Regions from separate parts of the Streptomyces sp. ActVer genome, predicted to be linked through region 1. Evidence: riboswitches for the same ligand, from Rfam matches in the RefSeq annotation. Region 1 holds a riboswitch; each other region holds the start of a gene.
The links. A riboswitch is a leader RNA that binds a small molecule or an ion and turns the genes downstream of it on or off. The one in region 1 is predicted to bind thiamine pyrophosphate.
Positions count from the first base shown of each region.

Region 2: linked by a shared signal. The riboswitch ahead of thiC (phosphomethylpyrimidine synthase ThiC) and the one ahead of O3Q52_RS39380 (thiamine ABC transporter substrate binding subunit) in region 1 are both predicted to bind thiamine pyrophosphate.
Region 3: linked by a shared signal. The riboswitch ahead of thiO (glycine oxidase ThiO) and the one ahead of O3Q52_RS39380 (thiamine ABC transporter substrate binding subunit) in region 1 are both predicted to bind thiamine pyrophosphate.

Region 1 is NZ_JAPWHT010000361.1:3,347-10,550, forward strand. Features, by position in the region: gene O3Q52_RS39360 (LAETG motif-containing sortase-dependent surface protein) at 1-50, shown strand, start outside; gene O3Q52_RS39365 (maleylpyruvate isomerase family mycothiol-dependent enzyme) at 286-1,077, opposite strand; gene O3Q52_RS39370 (ABC transporter ATP-binding protein) at 1,088-2,131, opposite strand; gene O3Q52_RS39375 (iron ABC transporter permease) at 2,134-3,825, opposite strand; gene O3Q52_RS39380 (thiamine ABC transporter substrate binding subunit) at 3,801-4,889, opposite strand; TPP riboswitch at 4,969-5,074, opposite strand; gene rlmN (23S rRNA (adenine(2503)-C(2))-methyltransferase RlmN) at 5,099-6,205, opposite strand; gene O3Q52_RS39390 (hypothetical protein) at 6,257-7,093, opposite strand.
Region 2 is NZ_JAPWHT010000006.1:37,318-44,521, forward strand. Features, by position in the region: gene O3Q52_RS02135 (metallophosphoesterase) at 1-504, shown strand, start outside; gene O3Q52_RS02140 (hypothetical protein) at 688-1,560, shown strand; gene O3Q52_RS02145 (hypothetical protein) at 1,713-2,816, opposite strand; gene thiC (phosphomethylpyrimidine synthase ThiC) at 2,959-4,806, opposite strand; TPP riboswitch at 4,799-4,956, opposite strand; gene O3Q52_RS02155 (YibE/F family protein) at 5,028-6,521, shown strand; gene O3Q52_RS02160 (SsgA family sporulation/cell division regulator) at 6,698-7,138, opposite strand.
Region 3 is NZ_JAPWHT010000135.1:7,377-14,580, forward strand. Features, by position in the region: gene O3Q52_RS22580 (hypothetical protein) at 1-341, opposite strand, end outside; gene metF (methylenetetrahydrofolate reductase [NAD(P)H]) at 399-1,322, opposite strand; gene thiE (thiamine phosphate synthase) at 1,456-2,106, opposite strand; gene O3Q52_RS22595 (Rv2175c family DNA-binding protein) at 2,184-2,555, opposite strand; gene O3Q52_RS22600 (NAD(P)/FAD-dependent oxidoreductase) at 2,780-3,943, opposite strand; gene O3Q52_RS22605 (hypothetical protein) at 4,076-4,420, opposite strand; TPP riboswitch at 4,473-4,586, shown strand; gene thiO (glycine oxidase ThiO) at 4,584-5,798, shown strand; gene thiS (sulfur carrier protein ThiS) at 5,801-6,001, shown strand; gene O3Q52_RS22620 (thiazole synthase) at 6,005-6,799, shown strand; gene pknB (Stk1 family PASTA domain-containing Ser/Thr kinase) at 6,993-7,204, shown strand, end outside.

The DNA of each region.
Region 1 (7,204 bases):
CCGGCGTCATGTTCGCCCTCCGCCGCCGCGGCACCTCGAACAACCACTGAGCACCACCCGATTGACCCAGTTCCACCAGGCGTGGCCCGCCCCCCTTACGAGGGGGGCGGGCCACCGCCCTTTCGGGGCACGGGGAACGGCGCGAGCAACCCAGACCGGCCGGCACCTGGCAAACCGGCCTCGACCACCGGCTTTCAGGGGCGCGGGGAACTGCGCAATCTTTAGGGGCGCGGGGAACTGCGCGACAAGCCCCCACCGTCCCGCAGACTCATCAACCTGCCGGCGCTAGTCGAACGTGGCCCGCTCCAGCCAGAAGTCCAGCAACTCCCGCTCCCCCAGAACCTCCAACTCCCCACCATCCGGCGCCATTCGGCGATAGAAGGCGAGCATCACCTCGGTGAGCGGCCCCCGCAACGCAACGTTCGCCTTCTCGTGCCCACGCCGCCAGTCGATCCCCTCGTCCTCGAACTCGATGAGCCACTCGGCATCCAGACCGGGCTCCGCATCGGTGGCGTGGAGATGGATGCTGCGCCCCACCCCGCGCAGCTCCCGCGCGGCATCGTTGGGGTACTTCTCCTGCGCGAACCGCACGATCTGCAGCCACTCGTCGATCGCGTCGGCGGCGAACTCCGGCGCCACCTCGTACGTCACCCCCGCGGCGATCGCCGCATCGGCCCGGTGGACCACCGTCTCGTGGGTCATGCGCCGCGCCCAGAACCCGGCCGTGTGCTCCCAGGCCCAGGACCAGGCTGCGGTGTCGGCCCCGGCGATGCGAAAGGTCTCGGCGGCCTTCTCGGCGCCCTCCGCGAGCCAGGCGTCCAGGGCGGCGGGGTCGTCGCCCTCCGGCCCTCCGGCATCGGCCACGTCCTCGACCGGCACGTTCTTCGTCGCCCGCGTCCGCACGATGTGCTCGGACCAGCGATGCGCCTCGCCCACATGCACAGCGAGCTGCCGCAGCGTCCAGTCAGGACAGGTCGGTACGGTCGCACCGAGATCGGCCCCGGCGAGATGCGACCTCAACAGCGCGGTCTGCCCGACGATTTCGCCGCAGTAGCGGTCGTGCCCAAGTAGCGTCATGGCCCGCACCCTAGGCTCCCCGGGGTCCCCCGAGTACGACAATTTCCGCCGCGTCGAACGCCACCCCGACCTCGTCCCCCGTCTCCGGCGCGTCCCGCAGCGCACACGCCGCCTCCAGCCACGGCGCGCCCTCAGGCTGCAGGCGTACGGCGACATGGGTGCCCCGGAACGTCCGCGCGGCCACCGTGCAGCGCAGCCCCTCGGCCGCCGGTACGAGGCGTACACCGGCGGGCCTGACGAGCAGGTCGACCTCGCCCTGCAGCGCGTCCGAGGGCACCGGCAGCTTGCCCCACGGCGTGTCCGCGGCCTCCCCGCTGACGGTCGCCCCGGTCACGTTCTCGAAGCCGAGGAAGCGGGCCACGAAGGCGTCGGCCGGGCGCTGCCAGACCTCAAGTGGCGTACCGGACTGGGCGATCCGGCCGTCCCGCATCACGACGACCCGGTCGGCGAGCGCGAACGCCTCCCCCTGGTCGTGGGTGACCGCGAGCACGGTCGTGCCCAACTCGCCGAACAGCTCGCGGAGTTCGACCACCAGCCGCTCCCGCAGCGAGCGGTCCAGCTGGCCGAGGGGTTCGTCGAGCATGAGCAGCCGGGGGCGGGGCGCGAGGGCCCGGGCGAGCGCGACGCGCTGCTGTTCACCGCCGGAGAGGGAGGCGACGGCCCGCCCACGGGCGCCGGGCAGCCCCACCAGATCCAGCAACTCCCGCACACGTACGGCCTGTTGGTCCTTCGACTCGCCGTGCATCCGCAGTCCGAAGGCCACGTTGCCGCCCACGTCGCGCTGCGGGAACAGCTGGTGGTCCTGGAACATCAGGCCGACACCCCGCTTGTGCGCGGGCACACCGTGGAGGTCGCGGCCGTCCAGGAACACCCGTCCCTCGTCCAGGGGCTGGAGCCCCGCGACGGCCCGCAGCAGGGTCGACTTGCCGCTGCCGCTGGGCCCGAGCACGCTCACGATCTCGTGCTCGGCGACATCGAGCCCGACGGAGTCGAGCACGGCCCGCCCACCGAACCGTACGGTCGCGCCAACGAGTTCGAGCTTTGCGTCGGGCATGGTCAGAACTCCCCGGTCCGGTCGGTGCGAAGGCGTTCGAGAACGAGCAGTGCCACCGCGCACACCATCATCAAGATCGTCGAAAGTGCCATGGCCTGCCCGTAGTTGAGCTCTCCGGCCCGCCCGAGCAGCCGTGCCACGGCGACCGGCAGCGTGGGGTTGTCGGGCCGCGCGATGAAGACGGTCGCGCCGAACTCACCCAGCGACACGGCGAAGGCGAACCCGGCCGCGATCAGCAGCGCCCGCCGGACCATCGGCAGATCGACCTCGCGCCACACCCGCCACGGCGAGGCCCCGAGCACCGCCGCCGCCTCGCGCAGGCGTCCGTCCACCGCCCGCAGCACGGGCAGCATGGTCCGTACGACGAAGGGGACGCCCACCAGCGCCTGCGCGAGCGGCACGAGGATCCAGGTGCTCCGGAGGTCCAGCGGCGGCTCGTCGAGCGCGATGAGGAAGCCGAACCCGACGGTCACGGCGGAGACGCCGAGCGGCAGCATCAGCAGGGCGTCGAAGCCCCGTACGAGACGGCCGGCGTCCCGGCGGGTGAGGGCGGCGGCCGCGAGTCCGCCGATCAGCAGGGCGATGGCGGTGGCGGCGAGGGCGTACTGCAGCGAGTTGCCGACGGCCTCGATCGGCGGGACGAGGAAGATGCCGCCCTCGTCGCTGGTCAGCGCCCTGTAATAGCCGAATCCGGGGGCGCCGAGGGATCGCTCGACCAGCACGGCGAGCGGCAGCACCAGCAGGACGGCGATGGTGGCGAGGACGCCGGCGAGCAGTGCCCACTGCCCGGCGCCGCGCGGCCGTCGCGCCGTCACGGACGCGTCGACCAGCCGCAGAGCCGTCTCCCGCCGCCGTACCGTCCACGCGTGGACGGCGAGGATCGCGCCGACCGCCACGAACTGGACGAGCGTCAGGACGGCGGCCGTCGAGAGGTCGAAGATCTCCGAGGTCTGCCGGTAGATCTCGACTTCGAGCGTCGAGAAGGTGGGCCCGCCGAGGATCTGCACCACGCCGAACGAGGTGAAGGTGAAGAGGAAGACCATGAGCGCGGCGGCCGCGACGGCGGGCCCGAGCGCCGGAAGCGTCACCCGGCGCCAGGCGGCGAACCGTGAGGCGCCGAGCACCCGTGCGGCCTCCTCCTGGCGCGGATCGAGCTGCGACCAGAGGCCGCCGACCGTGCGGACGACGACCGCGTAGTTGAAGAAGACGTGCGCGAGCAGGATCGCCCACACGGTCGTGTCGAGCCGTACGCCCCACAGCTCGTCCAGGAGCCCGCCGCGGCCGAGCAGCGCCAGGAACGCCGTGCCGACGACCACGGTCGGCAGCACGAACGGCACGGTGACTACGGCCCGCAGGACCTGCTTGCCCCTGAAATCGAAGCGCGCGAACACATACGCGCCGGGGAGCGCGATCAGCAGCGTGAGCGCGGTCGAGGCGAGTGCCTGCCAGGTCGTGAACCACAGGACGTGCCGGATGTCGGACTGCGCGAGCACATCGCCGATCCGCCCGAACCGCCAGACCCCGTCGATCCTGAGCCCGCGTGCCGTGATCGCCGCGACCGGGTAGGCGAAGAAGAGCCCGAAGAACGCGACGGGCACAGCCATGAGAGCGAGCCGCGCCGCGCCCCCCGTACGCGGGCGCGTGCGCGGCTTCGCCTCGGCGCGGGGCTCTACTTCAGTACGAGCGAGGTCCATGACTTGACCCACTCGTCACGGTTGTCGGCGATCTTGGCGGGGTCGAGGGTCTCGGGGTTCTCGGCCTGCGGGCCGAACTTCACGAACTCCGGGGGCACCTGGGCGGCCTCACGGACCGGGTACACGAACATGTTGAGCGGCATGTCGTCCTGGAACTGCTTGCTGATCAGGAAGTCGATGAGCGCCTTGCCGCCCTTGCTGTTCTTCGCGTTGCTCAGCAGGCCCGCGTACTCGACCTGGCGGAAGCAGGTGCCGTCCGCGACCCCGGTCGGCGCGGTCTTCGGCTTCGGGTCGGCGTAGATGACCTCGGCGGGCGGCGACGAGGCGTACGAGACGACGAGCGGCCGGTCGCCCTTGGCCTCCTTGCCGCCGGCGGACCCGGAGAACTCCACGTTGTAGGCCTGCTCCCAGCCGTCGACCACCTTCACGCCGTTGGCCTTGAGCTTCTTCCAGTAGTCCTGCCAGCCGTCGTCGCCGTACTTCGCGGCCGTCCCGAGCAGGAAGCCGAGGCCGGGCGAGGACGTGGAGGCGTTCTCGGTGACCAGCAGGTTCTTGTACTCGGACTTGATCAGATCGTCGAAGGACGTCGGCGGAGCCAGCTTCCGCTTGTCGAAATACGCCTTGTCGTAGTTGACGCAGATGTCACCCGAGTCGATGGGCGTGACGCGGTGCCTGTCCTGGTCGACCCGGTACTGCGGCAGGATCAGGTCCGAGCCCTTGGCCTGGTACGACTGGAACAGCCCGTTGTCGAGCGCCCGCGACAGCAGCGTGTTGTCGACGCCGAAGAAGACGTCGCCCTGCGGGTTGTCCTTGGTGAGGATGGCCTTGTTGACGGCCGTACCGGCGTCGCCGTCCTTGAGGACCTTGACCTTGTAGCCGGACGCCTTCTCGAACTCCTTCAGTACGGCCTTGGTGTAGGCGAAGGAGTCATGGCTGACGAGGGTGACGGTCTTGGACCCGGAGCCCTCGTCGCCCGAGTCGGACGAACCGCACGCGGCGAGCGCGGCGAGGCCGAGCCCGGTGACCGCGACCACGGCCGTGAACTTCCTGGTGGTGGTGCTCACTGAATTCCTCCTGGGGGTGACCAGGAAGAGACGCGGCCCTGCCCGGGACCTCGGTCGGATCCCGGGCAGGGCGCAACAGCTTGAGTAGTGACCGAACTTCCTACCCAGAATGACCTGGGCAAGGTTCAGAGGGTCTGCGGGCTGTCCCGCACTCTCAGCGCTGTGGCGCTCCCCTGTCGGAATATGAAGATGTACGTACGTCCGCCAGACTACCGCTCGGTGGCCGCGAGCTGCCCGCAGGCCCCGTCGATCTCCTGGCCACGGGTGTCCCGGACGGTGACCGGCACACCATGGGCGGCGATCGCCTCGACGAACGCCTTCTCGTCCTCGGGCCGCGAGGCGGTCCACTTGGAGCCGGGTGTCGGGTTCAGCGGAATCAGGTTCACATGCACCGGCTTGCCCTTGAGCAGCCGCCCGAGCCGGTCACCGCGCCACGCCTGGTCGTTGATGTCCCGGATGAGCGCGTACTCGATGGAGAGCCGACGCCCCGACTTCGCCGCGTACTCCCACCCGGCGTCCAGCACTTCCCGTACCTTCCACCGCGTGTTCACGGGCACGAGCGTGTCACGCAGCTCGTCGTCCGGTGCGTGCAGCGAGATGGCGAGGCGGCACTTGAAGCCCTCGTCGGCGAACCGGTTGATGGCGGGGACGAGACCCACCGTGGAGACGGTGATCCCCCGCTGCGACAGCCCGAGCCCGTCCGGCTCGGGGTCGGTGAGGGCCCGGATGGACTGGACGACCCGCTTGTAGTTGGCCAGCGGCTCGCCCATGCCCATGAAGACGATGTTGCTGAGCCGGGCCGGCCCACCGGGAATCTCCCCGTCGCGCAGCGCCCGCATCCCGTCCACGATCTGGTGCACGATCTCGGCGCTGGACAGATTCCGGTCGAGACCGGCCTGCCCGGTCGCACAGAACGGGCAGTTCATCCCGCAGCCCGCCTGCGAGCTGATGCACATGGTGACCCGGTCCGGGTACCGCATCAGCACGGACTCGACGAGCGTGCCGTCGAAGAGCCGCCAGAGGGTCTTGCGGGTGGTGTTCTCATCGGTGGAGAGATGCCGCACGACCGTCATCAGCTCGGGCAGCAGCGCCTCCTGCAGCTTGGCGCGCGATCCCGCGGGGATGTCGGTCCACTGCTCCGGGTCGTGCGCGTACCGCGCGAAGTAGTGCTGCGACAGCTGCTTGGCACGAAACGGCTTCTCACCGATCGCGGCAACCGCCTCTTTACGCTCGGCAGGCGTGAGATCAGCAAGGTGCCGCGGCGGCTTCTTGGCTCCGCGGGGGGCAACGAAAGTGAGTTCTCCGGGCTTAGGCATGGCCGTACCAGTGTCGCAGATCGATTCGTGTGACTTGTGCCCCCGGCAGTCTCAGCTGCGGGACTGGGCATCCAGGAACCGGTGGACCGATTCCGTCATGCTCGCCACGAACGAGTCACGGGTCCGGTCGGAGACCTGTTCCAGGGACAGGTACGGGTTGAGGTCCTCCAGCTCGACGAGGAGCAGCGCGCCTTCCTGCGTGCGGCAGGCGTCCACGCGCTGGATGCCGTGGTCGAGGGTGTTCCAGTCGATGAAACGCCGGGCGAAGGCCAAGTCGGCGTCGGTGGGCTCGTAGGGATCGAGGACCCAGCGGCGTTCGGGATCGGGGGCGTGAAGGGCGTACTGGAAGGTGTCGTCGACGTAGTAGAAGGACACTTCGTAGCGGAAGTCGATGCGCGGCTGGACCAGGATGTCACCGTAGGCGAGGCCGTCGAGCTGCTCGCGGGGCACGAAGGCCAGGCCTATGGAGTCCGCGCCCACCTTCGGCTTGACCGCGTACTGGCCGGCCTCGGGCAGCAGGTGCAGGTCCTCGGGCCGGTCGACGGTGGGGATGACCGGGTGTCCGGCGGCGGTCAGATCCAGTAGGTACTGCTTGCCGGCCATGTCGCCGCGGCCGGACAGCGGGTTGTAGACCCGGGTACCGGCGGCCGCGGCCCGCTCCCGGAAGGCGTCGTACTCCTTCTGGTAGTGCAGCACCGGCCCGCTGTTGCGGACCACGACCACATCGAAGGCGTCCATCAGCGCGGCGGCGTCCAGCGGGTGACACAGGGCGACGTCGAAGTCGTCACGGAGTCGGGAGGTCAGGAAGATGTCCTCGTCGCAGTAGCGCCGCCCCCGCGCCTGATAGGCGAGATCGGTCATGTACAGAGCCCTACGGCGGTCCGGCATCGCACATCTCCTTAAGCGGTGCGACAAACCTACCCATCCCGCAGGCCACGTTCTCGGGCAGGCGGGCGGCCGTGGGCTGCCGACGGGCCCGAGTCCGATGCCGCAGGACGT
Region 2 (7,204 bases), on a different contig from region 1:
CAGGCCGCCTGGCTGCTGAACGGCGGCCAGAAGACCGACATGGAGCGCCTCCAGGACCACCATCTGCAGTGGATGGCCCGCCTCGACGCCATGGAGATGGCGGACGGGCACCTTCTGGTGCACTCCGACACCACCGCCTATCTCGACTACGGCGACTCCATCGAAGCGGTCAACGACACCGTCCGCGAAACACTCACCCGCAATGACGCGGACGAGTGCTGGGACGTCTTCCGCAAGTTCACCAAGCGCTTCGCGTTCCGCGACGACGGTGGTGCGCAGGCGGTGCGTTCCTTGCTGGACATGTACGGCGGTTCACGCATCGTCCATGGTCACAGCCCCATTCCGTATCTCCTGGGAGAGGTCGGCCCGGAGGAGGGGGAGGACTCCCCGAACCCAGTCGTCGAGAAGCCGCATGTGTACGCCGACGGGCTCGCAATCGCGATGGACGGCGGCGTGACCATGGCCGGGAAGCTGCTGGTCCAGCAACTTCCCCTGGATAGCTGAGCGTTCATCGGGCAGGCGTCCCCCGACGGAGGACAAGCGCAACACAGGGGCAAATTCTGGAAACCCCCTGTCACCGTGTGCCGTCACCGCTCTACCATCGGCTTATCCGTAGCAGGCTCCCCTCCGTTTCTGCCCGACGGCTCGTCAGCATGCCGAGCCCCAAGCCCTACGGAGCATCGGGGGATGCACATGAACAGCGTTCCGCAGCACCTGCTGAGCGAGGACCGCCAAGAGTACGAGCGGATCCTCGATGAGGCGCTGCGCTCCGCACCACACCGTCCGGAACTCGCTGCTGTCGGTCAGCGGCTCAACCCCGAACAACTGCGCACGATGGCGCTCAACGCCACCGCCCTCATCACGGCGGCCGCGGCGGCCGAGTACCAGCACTATGTGAAGGTCCGCGAGGAACTGCGCCAGCCGGCGCCGTCCACCCCTCCGGTCCGCGAAGGGTCCAGCAGCACCACGGATCCGGCCACGGGCGCGGTCGGGCTCGCCACGACCATGGGGGAGGTCGCCGAGACCGCCGGGGCAGGAGCCGCGGCGGTCGTCGCCGTGCTCGCCCCCGTCCTCGCCGGCACCGCCGCGGCGATCTTCCTGCTCGTCGGCTACATCCTGAAGATGCTCGACCCCCAGCCGGGCATCGCCCAGACCCTCCTCACCACCGGGTGGGTCTTCGGAGCCATCACGGCCGTCACGATCCTGGTGGCCGCGGTCGGTCTCCTGCTCGCCGCCCTGCGCAACGGCGCCAGTTCACTCCAGGCAGACGCGCACGGCGAACGGAGCGAAGAGGTGAACCGGGCCAGGGAAGCTTGGCACGACGCCCTTCTGGAGCGCGGCATGATGCCGTTCCTCAGGGAGGCCCTCGCCGACCCGGGCACGGCCGCCCTCGGCCGTACGAAGCCGTCGGCGCCGATCAGCCGGATGCCCCAGCTCGGCTACAACCGGCCGGGCTTCAGCAGCCCGGACGGCGGCCCGACAGCGGGTCCCCGCCCCAGCTTCTCCAGCCCGGACTTCAGCAGCCCCGACTTCGGGGGGCCGGAGCACCAGCCGGAGTAGCCCCGCCCTCGCCCGGGCCCGGCCCTGTATGGGGCGGGCAACCGGGCGCGGCCAGGCGGATGGGCCCGACCGGCCGCAGCGTCGCGGGCACTGCACCCGCGACGGCCGCGTTCCGGCGGGCGTGGCCCCCGTGCCGTGCCTGCATTCCGTTTCTACATGCGTCGAACAATCTGCGCGGTCGCTCGTTCGACCGGTGTGCGGTTGTAGACATGCACCAGGGCGAGGTGGAAGAGCGCCGGTGCGAGTGGAGCCCACCGGTGGACGCGGTCGGCACGCAGCATGTACTTGACCACGGTCGCAGGGCGGAAGGGCACGTAGTCGATGGTCTGGTGCTCCCACCGGTCCGCGACTCCCCTGCTCATACGCGTTTGCAGGCCCTCGCGGGTCAGGTCCTTCAGCCTTGCGTAGAAGTGGGCGCTCCAGTGGCGCTTGTCGGTGTCGAGGACGAAGGCGAGCAGTTCCAGTGAGTACTCGTGAGGTTCCAGGGACAGTTCCTCGCGCATGCCCCGCCGGGCCACCGCGTACAGGTCGGGTGCGCTCCTTCCGGACGAGTCGATGTGCCGTGACATGCCCTCGTTGACGGAGGAGTTCCAGACACCGGGCGCCATACGGACCCGGTCGCTTCGCTGGCTCACGACCACCATGTCGTCGGCGGTCACCACCGCGACGTTCACGGCGAAGCTGCACTGCAGGAATGCGGGTGCCGACAGCGGATCGTCCGGGTCGAGATAGCGGGACCGCGGGCTTGTTCCGTCGGGCAGACGCCGGTCGAGCTGTTGAGCCGCCAGGAAGGTGAAGTAGTCCGTCGGACGCAGGCGCAGATGGACTTCGGGGTGCTCGTCGAGCGCGGTTCGGGACACGTCGAGCGATTCGACCGCGTAGCGAGGACCGTTCCACAACGGTGCCCGGCCCTCCGTCCGCGCACGCGTGTTCTCCTCCTCGAGTTCGGCCCGCCAGCCGGCCATGTCCGAAGGCAGCTCGATCTCCTCGTCGAGCACTTGGACATAGACGGATTCAGGGGATATGAAGAACTCACCGTCCCCTTCGACGATCAGGGCCGAGGTGTGAAGTGGCCCCAGGGAGAAGGTTCTCCACGCCGGGCTGGACTCTTCCCGCTGCCGCAGGGTGCGTACGGCACGGGTCGAGCGGGTTCGCAGCCTGTACCAGCCGTTCTGCAGGGGTTGCTGGAACAGCACTGCGAACAGCATCCCCAGCACAGCGCCGACAACCCCGTTGGCCACATCGATCCCGCCCATGCCAGGCAGGGTAGGGAAGTTGATCACGTCATGCGCGATCTTCTCTCTACCGTTACGACTTGGAGCAAGGCGTCGTGTTTCTCCGCAGGGCCCCGGCCTGGCCGGCCGGGGCCTCGGAGAAGGGTCGGACAGCGCACCGGAGTCAGTCGGCCATGGGCAGGTACACCCTGTTCCCGCTCGCCGCGAACTCCTTCGACTTCTGGAGCATTCCCTCGGCGACCTCTTCGGCCGTCGCTCCCGCAGCCGCCGTGCCGCCGAACTGCTCGGTGATGCTGTGGCTGATCTTCATCGAGCAGAACTTCGGCCCGCACATGGAGCAGAAGTGCGCTGTCTTGGCGGGCTCGGCCGGGAGGGTCTCGTCGTGGAACTCCCGGGCCGTGTCGGGGTCGAGGGCCAGGTTGAACTGGTCCTCCCAGCGGAACTCGAAGCGGGCGTCCGACAACGCGTCGTCCCACTCCTGTGCGCCCGGATGTCCCTTGGCGAGGTCCGCCGCATGGGCCGCGATCTTGTAGGTGATGACGCCCGTCTTGACGTCGTCACGGTTGGGCAGGCCCAAGTGCTCCTTGGGCGTGACGTAGCAGAGCATGGCCGTGCCCCACCAGGCGATCATCGCGGCACCGATGCCGGAGGTGATGTGGTCGTACGCCGGCGCGACGTCCGTCGTCAGCGGGCCGAGCGTATAGAACGGAGCTTCATCACAGATCTCCTGCTGAAGGTCGATGTTCTCCTTGATCTTGTGCATCGGGACATGCCCCGGGCCCTCGATCATGGTCTGTACGTTGAAACGCTTCGCGACCCTGTTGAGTTCCCCGAGCGTCCTCAACTCCGCGAACTGTGCTGCGTCGTTGGCGTCCGCGATCGACCCGGGCCGCAGCCCGTCGCCCAGCGAGTACGTGACGTCGTACGCCGCGAGGATCTCGCAGAGTTCCTCGAAGTTCTCGTACAGGAACGACTCCTTGTGGTGCGCCAGGCACCAGGCCGCCATGATCGAGCCGCCGCGCGAGACGATGCCGGTCTTGCGGTTCGCCGTAAGCGGGACGAACGGCAGCCGCACGCCCGCGTGGACAGTCATGTAGTCCACGCCCTGCTCGGCCTGCTCGACGACCGTGTCCTTGTAGATCTCCCAGGTGAGCTCCTCGGCCCGCCCGTCGACCTTCTCCAGCGCCTGGTAGAGCGGGACCGTGCCGATGGGGACGGGGGAGTTTCGCAGCACCCACTCGCGGGTGGTGTGGATGTTGCGGCCGGTGGACAGGTCCATGACCGTGTCGGCGCCCCAGCGGGTCGCCCAGGTCATCTTCTCGACCTCCTCCTCGATGGAGGAGGTGACCGCAGAGTTGCCGATGTTGGCGTTGACCTTCACCAGGAACCGCTTGCCGATGATCATCGGCTCGATCTCCGGGTGGTTGACGTTGGCCGGCAGCACGGCCCGGCCCGCCGCGATCTCCTCGCGGACGACCTCGGGAGAAACGTTCTCCCGGATGGCCACGTACTCCATCTCCGGCGTGACCTCACCCCGCCTGGCGTACGCGAGTTGCGTCACCGCCTGTCCGTCACGGCTGCGCCGGGGCTGGCGCGGACGCCCCGGGAAGACCGCGTCGAGGTTGCGCAGTCCGCCGCGCGGCGAGGTGTGCTTGATCCCGTCGTCCTCGGGGCGGACGGGTCGGCCCGCGTACTCCTCGGTGTCACCGCGGGCGATGATCCAGTTGGCCCGGAGGGCTCCGAGACCCCTGCGTACGTCGGTGTCGACGGTCGGATCGGTGTACGGGCCTGAGGTGTCGTACAGAGTGACCGACTGCCCGTTGGTGAGGTGCACCTGACGGACCGGCACCCGCAGGTCGGGGCGCGAACCCTCGACATACGCCTTGTGCCAGCCGATGGACTTCCCGGCCTCGCCGTTCTCGGGCGAAGCAGTCACTCCACCGCTCTCGGCCGAGACAAACGCCCCGTCCGTCAGGCTGGAGGCAGGCGTGCGTGCATCCTTGTTGGTCATGAGACCTACTCCCTACGCCGGCATTACCCGGTAACAGGTTCGGCGGTCGACGCAGCGATTTCCGTTCCGGCGATGTTCCACGTGAAACATCGCGTCTACGGAGGCCAGCGCCCTCTCAGCCCGGTGCTCCGAGCTCCCGCGTGTGCAAAGGTGCCCCCACGCTAGCGTCAGATGTGGCGCGGTGAACAGTGGGCCCGGGCCGCTCTTGCGATGATCGGTCGGTGACCACGACGCAACAGCCCCCACTCCGGCCGTCCGAACCGCCCCACGGACACGGTCACGACGGCCATGGGCACGGCGGCGGCCCAGGGCACGGACCCCACGGCCCCGGGTCGGGCGGCGGCGGAGACCGGCCCGGCGGTGGTGACGGCGGTGGACCGGGTGGCGGCGGGCACGGCCACTCGCACAGTCACGGACCCGCGGCACCCGTCTCGACGCATCTGCGCAAGGTCATCGCGGCCGTGCTGATCCCCTTCGCGGCGGCGGTCGTCGTCGGCCTCGTGGTGCTCTGGCCCGGCGGCGCCCCGGGGCACGAACGCACCGGTGTCGGCTTCGACCGGCAGACCCAGCAGGCCACGGTGACCAAGGTCGACAAGGTCGACTGCAAGTCGGTGAACGCTTCGGGGGAGACGCCGACCGGGGACACGTCGACCGCCGAGGGCTCGTCGGCGCAGCAACAGGCGTCCGGCAGCTGCAAGAAGGCGACGGTCCGGGTCGACACCGGCAAGGACAAGGGCCGTACGTTCACGGAGATCGTCCAGCCGGACTCCTCGCGGCAGCTGGAGCAGGGCCAGAAGGTGATCGTCGCGTATGCGCCGGACGCCCCCAAGGAGCTCCAGTACTCGGTCACCGACGTGAACCGCAAGCTCCCGATGACGGTGCTCGCCGGCATCTTCGCCGTCGCCGTGGTCCTGGTGGGCCGGATGCGCGGTGTCATGGCACTGGTCGCACTGGCCGCCAGCTTCCTCATCCTGACGTTCTTCATCCTCCCCGCAATCCTGCAGGGCTCGAACCCCCTGGCCGTGGCGGTGGTCGGGGCGAGCGCCATCATGCTGATCGCGCTCTATCTGTGCCATGGGCTGTCGGCCCGTACGTCGGTGGCGGTGCTCGGCACCCTGCTCTCCCTGTTGCTGATCGGGCTGCTCGGCTCGCTGTTCATCGACTGGGCCTCGCTGACCGGCAACACGGACGACAACACCGGTCTGATCCACGGGCTGTACCCGTCCATCGACATGAGCGGCCTGCTGCTCGCGGGCATCATCATCGGTTCGCTGGGTGTGCTCGACGACGTGACGGTGACGCAGACGTCTGCGGTCTGGGAGCTGCACGAGGCCAATCCGACGATGGGCCGGCGCGGGCTGTACCGCGCGGGCATCCGTATCGGCCGCGACCACATCGCGTCGGTCGTCAACACGCTCGTCCTCGCGTACGCGGGCGCCGCGCTACCGCTGCTGCTGCTGTTCTCCATCGCGCAGAGCAGCGTGGGGACGGTGGCCAACAGCGAGTTGGTCGCCGAGGAGATCGTGCGCACGCTCGTCGGCTCGATCGGACTGGTCGCCTCCGTGCCGGTGACCACGGTCCTCGCCGCCCTGGTGGTCTCGGCGGACCGCCCGGGCCCCGCCGCCCCGGCACAACAGGAACAGCCGCAGCCCCAGCCCCAGTCGGACGCCAGGGCTCCTCTGCGTGGCGGGAGCGGCCGCCGCCGCAAGCACTGAACCCGGTCCCTGCCGGATCCCGTTGCCGAGACTTGAGAAGAAGCGTTACAGCAGCCCGCACAGCAGCGAAGCAACAAGCGGTATGACGTACGGGCGACGCCGGGTGGGATGAGCTCGCGTCACACCCGTACGGGACGACGTACAGCGAGGCGGCGTCACGCCTGCCCCGTATCGCTTCATCCGGCGCTCTGTTCCTCCGCCAGGATGCGGTTCAGCGCCTCGTCGAGGTGTGTGTCGAAGTCCGCGAGGGAACGCTCCTGGCCCAGCGGCACCAGCCGGTCCGTACGGTCGAGGAACGCCAACAGCGGCGCCGTCCCGCAGCGGAACAACGCGTGGTCGCCGCCCACCTGAAGCCGGATCAGCACATCGCCGAACCCCTCGGTGTCGGCGGGAGCGATGTGCACATCACCGTCCCCACAGGCCCGGCCCACCCCGTCGATCAGCAGCTCCCGGCCGAAGGCCCAGGTCACCGGGGCATCACCGGGCAGGTGGAAGGTCAGCCGCACGGCATAGGGATCACAGGTCTCGTAGCGCAACTCCACCGGGATGCGAAAGGAGAGCTCCTCCGAGACGACGAAGCTCATCATGACCTCTGCCTGTACTACCGACTCGCGCATCGCCTACCCCGTCGTTCGCCTTCGACTGGCCGGGAATCATCCACCTGACACTGCTGGCATCTTGCT
Region 3 (7,204 bases), on a different contig from region 1:
GCGGCGTGGAGGTCGGAGACCTCCAGCGTCGGGTCCTTGCGCTCCTCCCCGCGGCGGCGCTTGCTGGCGCCCGGGCGGCCTCCGCCCAGGCCGTTGACGGCCCAGCCGGAGGCGAATCCGCTGCGGAACGAGAGGGTGACGTACGTCTGCCCGACGGCGAAGGCCGCGGCACCCAGGCCGATGACCAGCACGTTCGGAATCAGGACACCGAGGACCACCCCGAGGAAGCCGGCGAAGGCGAGCAGCCGCCAGCGCAGCCGCGCCTTGTACTGCAGCAGTACCTCGCCGAGCAGCCATAGCGCGACGATGCCGAATGCGATGTAGAGGACCGTCCAGCCCATGTACGCCCCTCTCCCAGGTGGCCGCTACGCAGTGTGTCGTACGACGATGCGACCGGTCTAGGCCTGCTGTGGGTGATGCAGGCCCAGGTTCTCGTAGATTTCCAGCGTCGCGGTGGAGTTGTTCAGCGTAATGAAATGCAGTCCGGGGACTCCCTCGGCCAGCAGTCTCGCGCAGAACTCCGTGGCGAACTCAATGCCAATGGAGCGTACAGCCGCCGGATCGTCTTTGGCTGTGAGGATCCGCTCTTTGAGGGCGTCCGGGAACGAGGCGTTGCTGAGCTTGGGCAGCCGCTCCAGCATCTTCACGCTGGTCACCGGCATGACCTCGGGGATGACCGGGGTCGCGCAGCCCGCCGAGTCGACCCGGTCACGCAGCCGCAGATAGGACTCCGGCTGGAAGAACATCTGCGTGATCGCGTAGTCCGCGCCGGCCCGGCACTTGTCGACGAAGTGCGCGACGTCACGGTCCCAGTCGACCGAGCGCGGGTGCATCTCGGGGAAGGCCGCGACGCCCACGCAGAAGTCGCCGGATTCCTTGATGAGCCGGACGAGTTCGGCCGCGTACGTCAGGCCCTGGGGGTGTGCCACCCAGTCGGCCATCGGGTCGCCGGGCGGGTCGCCGCGCACGGCGAGCATGTTGCGGATCCCGGCGTCCGCGAACTGGCCGATGATGTTGCGCAGCTCGGCGATGGAGTGGTTGACCGCGGTGAGGTGGGCGACCGGGGTCAGGGTGGTGTCGGCGACGATCTGCTCGGTCTCCCTGACCGTGCCCGCCCGGGTCGAACCGCCCGCGCCGTACGTCACCGACACGAAGTCGGGGGCCACGGCCTCGACCCGGCGCAGCGCGTTCCACAGGTTCCGCTCGCCCTTCGGGGTCTTCGGCGCGGAGAACTCGAACGAGTACGTCGCCTTGCCGGTCGCGAGCATGTCACGCACCGTGCGTGCGCGGTCCGTCCTGGTGGAAGCAGATCCGAGGGCCATACCCGCAGGTTAGCCAGGGGGCGACGGTCCCCCAACCGGATCCGGGAAATTTGCCCGATTTGTCGATTTGTTGTCCACCACTCGGACAACTGCCCACTCGGCCGACCACAGCCCGGGCCCTGCCTGAGGTCACCTACGCGTGGCGCAGGCGCTTCGCGAACTCCGCCGCCGCCGCGCCCGGATCGTCGGCCTCGGTGATCGCCCGTACGACGACGACGCGGCGGGCGCCCGCTTCGAGCACCTCGTCGAGGTTGCCGAGGTCGATGCCGCCTATGGCGAACCAGGGGCGGTCGGTGGCCAGCGCGGCCGTGTACCGGACCAGTCCGAGGCCCGGCGCGTGGCGGCCGGGCTTGGTGGGCGTCGGCCAGCAGGGTCCGGTGCAGAAGTAGTCCACACCCTCCTGGCCGGCGGCGGCCGCGGCCTCCGAATCGGCGTGCGTGGAGCGGCCGATCAGGACGTCGTCGCCGAGGATCGCCCGGGCGGCGGGCACCGGAAGGTCGCCCTGACCCAGGTGCAGCACGTCGGCGCCGATGGCGTGGGCGACGTCCGCCCGGTCGTTCACCGCGAGCAGCGTGCCGTGCCGACGGCAGGCGTCCGCGAGGACGGCGAGGTGCTCCAGCTCCTCGGCCGCCTCCATGCCCTTGTCCCGCAGCTGCACGATGTCCACGCCGTTCTCCAGGACCGCGTCCAGGAAGTCGGCGAGGTCTCCCTGGCGCTTGCGGGCGTCCGTGCAGAGGTACACCCGGGCGTCGGCGAGCCGGGCGCGTGCGGTGGATTCGGGCATGCGAGGGTCCCCCGTGTCGTGTCGGTGGCGTACGGGCCGTGAGGATCGCGGCCCGTACGCCGGACGGCGTGATCAGGTCAGACGGCGAGCGCCTGGGCGCGACGCTTCACCTCCGTGCCGCGATTCTCGCTCAGAGCCTGCGCGGGCGTACCGGGCAGGCTCTCGTCGGGGGTGAAGAGCCACTCGAGCATCTCTTCGTCGGTGAAGCCGTCGTCCCGCAGGAGCGTCAAAGTGCCGGTCAGGCCCTTGACGACCTTCTGCTCGGCCCCGTCGATGAAAGCGGCGGGGACGTGCAGCGCGCGGTTCTCACCACGGCGTACGGCGATGACCTGGCCTTCCTTGACCAGTTGCCGGACGCGGGTCACCTCGACGCCGAGCAGCTCGGCGATGTCGGGGAGGGTGAGCCAGGCGGGGACGAGAGCATCGATCTTTGCGTCAATCTCGGTCACGGACACAAGCCTGCCATCTCGGACTGACAGTCGGTACCCGGGCCGGTGCGACCGTGTCACGCCCGGTGCCCCGCGGCCCCCTCGCGCCCGGACCGCGACCCGTCAGGGGCGCGGGGCTGTGACATGTGCGGCTCCGCCGCGTGGGCGCGACCAGCTACGGACGGCCCACAGACATCGAACGGCCCTCCGACCAGGCGGCCCGGCGGAGCGCCACGGCCGAGCGCTCAGGCCGTCGCACCCTTGAGCGGCAACGCCGGATCCGAGAGGAGCCCCGAGTCCATCGGCGTGCCCGCCTCGATCAGCCGCTTGCCCTGTGCCAGGTCCCGTGGCCGTCCCACCGCCAGGACCGCGACCAGGCGGCTCTCGCGGAGCCAGCACACCGACCAGGACGGTCCGGCCGGGTCACCGCGCCGGACCATGGCGTCGGCGGACCCGTGATGGCCCGCGTACTGGACGAAGCGGCCGAACTGCTCGGACCAGAAGTACGGCACGGGGTCGTACGCGGCGGACGTCTCGCCGACGATGTTCGCCGCGACCGTGCGCGGGCCCTGGAGGGCGTTGTCCCAGTGGTGGACGAGCAGGCGCTCCCCGTAACGGCCGGACGGGAACGAGGCGCAGTCTCCGACCGCGTACACGTCCGGGGCGGAGGTGCGCAGGTGGTCGTCCGCGACGATCTCGCGACGGGCGCCGAGCTCGATCCCGGAACCGGCCAGCCAGGCCGTGGCGGGCCGCGCCCCGATGCCGACGACGACGGCACCCGCGGGCAGCCGCGAGCCGTCGTCGAGCACCACCTCGCCGGGCTCGACGCGCTCCACGCGCGCGTGGGTGCGCAGCACCGCCCCGCTGTCCGCGTACCAGGCGGCCATCGGAGTGGCCACCTCCTCGGGCAGCACACCGGCGAGCGGCCGGTCGGCGGCCTCCACGACGGTCACCGCGCAGCCCGCCTCGCGCGCCGCCGTGGCGAACTCCGCGCCGATCCAGCCGGCACCCACCACCACGATGTCGTGCTGCCGGGCGAGAACGGGGCGCAGCCGCGCGGCGTCGTCGAGCGTGCGCAGCAGATGGACCCCGGGTACGCCCTGGGCGCCCGGCAGTTGGATCGGCTCGGCGCCGGTGGCGATGACCAGGACGTCGTAGGGAACCGGGCCGTCGACCGTGTCGAGTTCGTGCCGCGAGGGATGCACGCCGGTCACTTCGAGCCCCAGGCGGAGCTCCACGTCGAGCGCTTCGAAGTCGACGTCGAAGGCGGAGTCCTCGGCCTTGCCGAGCAGCACGGCCTTGGACAGCGGCGGCCGGTCGTACGGCTGGTGAGGCTCCGCGCCGATCAGGGTCACGCTTCCGGTGAAGCCCCGTTCCCGCAGGGCGACGGCGGTCTGTACGCCGGCCATGCCCGCCCCGACGATCACGGCGCTCCGTCGCGCCGCCGGGCTCCGTCGCTGCGTCTGCTCACTCACACGATCACCATAGACACAGGTGAAATCGTCGGTCAGGGGGCGCGATCGGTGAGCTGTTGCACAGCGTCAGTCCGCGGTGACCTCTTCGACCACACTTGTCCCGCTGCCCTCCTGGGACTCCCACTCCCAGGTCTCCTCCAGGCGCACCCGCCCGTCGGGCAGTTCGAGGACCAGGGAGACGCAGTGCCCGGACGAGGTGGTGCCGTCCACCTTCAGCTGCACGTACCGGAAGTCGAGCCGGTCGCCCGCGCGCGTGCCCACGAGATGACCGCGTACGACGTCGCCGCCCGCGTACTCGGCCCAGATCTCGCCGTCCTTCTCGTGGTAGGCAAACCGGGTGCGGGTGCCCACCTGACCCGGCGCCTGGTCGGCGACCGGGGCGAGGGAGAGTCCGTCGAGCGAGCGGGCCATGCGTGAAGGCTCCCTTACAGGCTGTTGGGGCGAAGGGCTAGGGTGGCCAACGTAAAGCACTCGCGGGAGTCCGGACGCACCGGGCTGAGAGGGAGGCTGGGACGGCCTCCGACCGTACGAACCTGATCCGGGTCATGCCGGCGAAGGGAGGGGCTGGACGCCCATGTCGCGTACACCGGAGACATCCGTTACACCCGGCACAACCGATGCAACCGATGCGAGGCGCACCTCAGACGTCCTGGTCGTCGGGGGCGGGATCATCGGCCTGGTCACGGCCTGGCGGGCCGCGCAGCACGGGTTCACGACCGCGCTCGTGGACCCGGAGCCCGGCGGCGGCGCCGCGCAGGTCGCGGCCGGGATGCTGGCCGCCGTCACCGAACTCCACTACGGCGAGCAGACCCTCCTCGGCCTCAATCTGGCCTCGGCACGCCGCTATCCGGACTTCGCGGTCGAGCTGACCGAGGCGACCGGCCAGGACGTCGGATACCGGCAGTGCGGCGCGCTGGCCGTCGCGCTCGACGCCGACGACCGCGCCCATCTGCGCGAAGTGCACGCCCTGCAACGCCGGTCGGGCCTGGAGTCGGAGTGGCTCAGCGGCCGTGAGTGCCGGCGTCTGGAGCCGATGCTCGCGCCGGGCGTGCGCGGCGGGCTGCGGGTCGACGGCGACCACCAGATCGATCCGCGGCGGCTCGCCGGGGCCCTGGTCACGGCCTGCGAGCGGGCCGGAGTGGCCTTCCACCGGACGTGGGCCGACCGCCTGACCGTCGTACGGGACCGGGCCACCGGAGTCGTGACGTCGGACGGCACCGAGCTGTCGGCGGGCCAGGTCGTCCTCGCCGCGGGCAGTCTCAGCGGACGCTTCGCGGGCGTCCCCGACAACGTGCTGCCGCCGGTGCGCCCCGTGAAGGGACAGGTGCTGCGGCTGACGGTCCCGAAGCGGTTCGCGCCCTTCCTCAGCCGTAGCGTGCGTGCCGTCGTCCGCGGCAACCACATCTATCTGGTGCCGCGGGAGAGCGGCGAACTGGTCGTCGGCGCGACCAGCGAGGAGCTGGGCTGGGACACCACGGTGACCGCGGGCGGGGTGTACGAGCTGCTGCGGGACGCCCACGAACTCGTCCCCGGCATCACCGAGCTGCCGCTCACCGAGACGCGGGCCGGACTGCGTCCGGGCTCCCCCGACAACGCGCCCCTGCTCGGCCCGACCGAACTCCCCGGTCTGCTGCTGGCGACCGGCCACTACCGCAACGGCGTACTCCTCACGCCCGTCACCGGGGACGTGATGGCGCACGCCCTGACCACCGGTGAACTCCCCGACGAGGCCCGCCCGTTCACACCCAGGCGGTTCGGCGCCGCCGCACTCTCGGAGCAGCGCGCATGAGTATGAGCATCTTCGTCAACGGGGAGCGGCGGCAGCTCGCCCCGGACACCGCCCTCGACACCCTCGTCGCCGCGCTCACCACGGCCCCCTCCGGTGTCGCCGCCGCACTCAACGAAACCGTCGTCCCGCGCGCGCAGTGGTCGAAGACCCTCCTCTCCGAGGGAGACCGCGTCGAAGTCCTCACCGCCGTCCAAGGAGGCTGACCCATGGCCGACGATCCCTTCGTCCTCGGCGGTACGTCCTTCACGTCCCGTCTGATCATGGGCACCGGTGGCGCGCCCAGCCTCGACGTCCTGGAACGCTCGCTCGTCGCGTCCGGCACCGAACTGACAACGGTCGCGATGCGCCGCGTGAACCCCAGGGCCCACGGCTCGGTCCTGTCCGTGCTGGATCGGCTGGGCATCCGCGTGCTGCCCAACACGGCGGGCTGTTTCACCGCCGGGGAGGCCGTCCTGACGGCCCGGCTCGCGCGTGAGGCGCTCGGCACGGACCTCGTCAAGCTGGAGGTCATCGCCGACGAGCGCACCCTGCTGCCCGACCCGATCGAACTGCTCGACGCAGCCGAGACCCTGGTCGACGACGGCTTCACGGTCCTCCCGTACACGAACGACGACCCGGTGCTCGCCCGCAAGCTGGAGGACGTGGGGTGCGCCGCGGTCATGCCGCTCGGCTCGCCGATCGGGTCCGGGCTCGGCATCCGCAACCCGCACAACTTCCAGCTGATCGTGGAGCACGCGCGCGTGCCGGTGATCCTGGACGCGGGCACCGGTACGGCGTCGGACGCCGCGCTCGCCATGGAGCTGGGGTGCGCCGGTGTGATGCTCGCCTCGGCCGTGACCCGGGCACAGGAGCCGGTGCTGATGGCCGAGGGCATGCGGCACGCGGTCGAGGCGGGCCGGCTCGCGTACCGCGCGGGGCGCATCCCGCGCCGCCACTTCGCCGAGGCGTCGTCTCCAGTGGAGGGTGTCGCCCGATTGGACCCGGAAAGGCCCGCTTTCTGACTTTTGGCCTGAACACCTGTCTGAATCCAGGCGCCGCACGGTATCGGTCACGGTGCGACGTCCGTCACAGCTCGGCTGCAGTACCGCCCCGGAATCGCCCGTGCGGGCGGCGTTGACAGTGGCGGCTCGTACACTCACCTGCGTGGATACGACCCTTCAGGACCCTTCCCCAGCCTCCGGCCGGGGAGACCCCATGGTCGGGCACGTGCTCGACGGCCGCTACCGCGTCGACGCGCGCATCGCGGTCGGCGGGATGGCCACGGTCTACCGGGCCGTGGACACCCGCCTGGACCGGGTGCTCGCGCTCAAGGTGATGCACCCCACGCTGGCGGCCGACGGCACGTTCGTCGACCGTTTCATCCGCGAGGCCAAGTCGGTGGCCAGGCTCGCCCACCCGAACGTGGT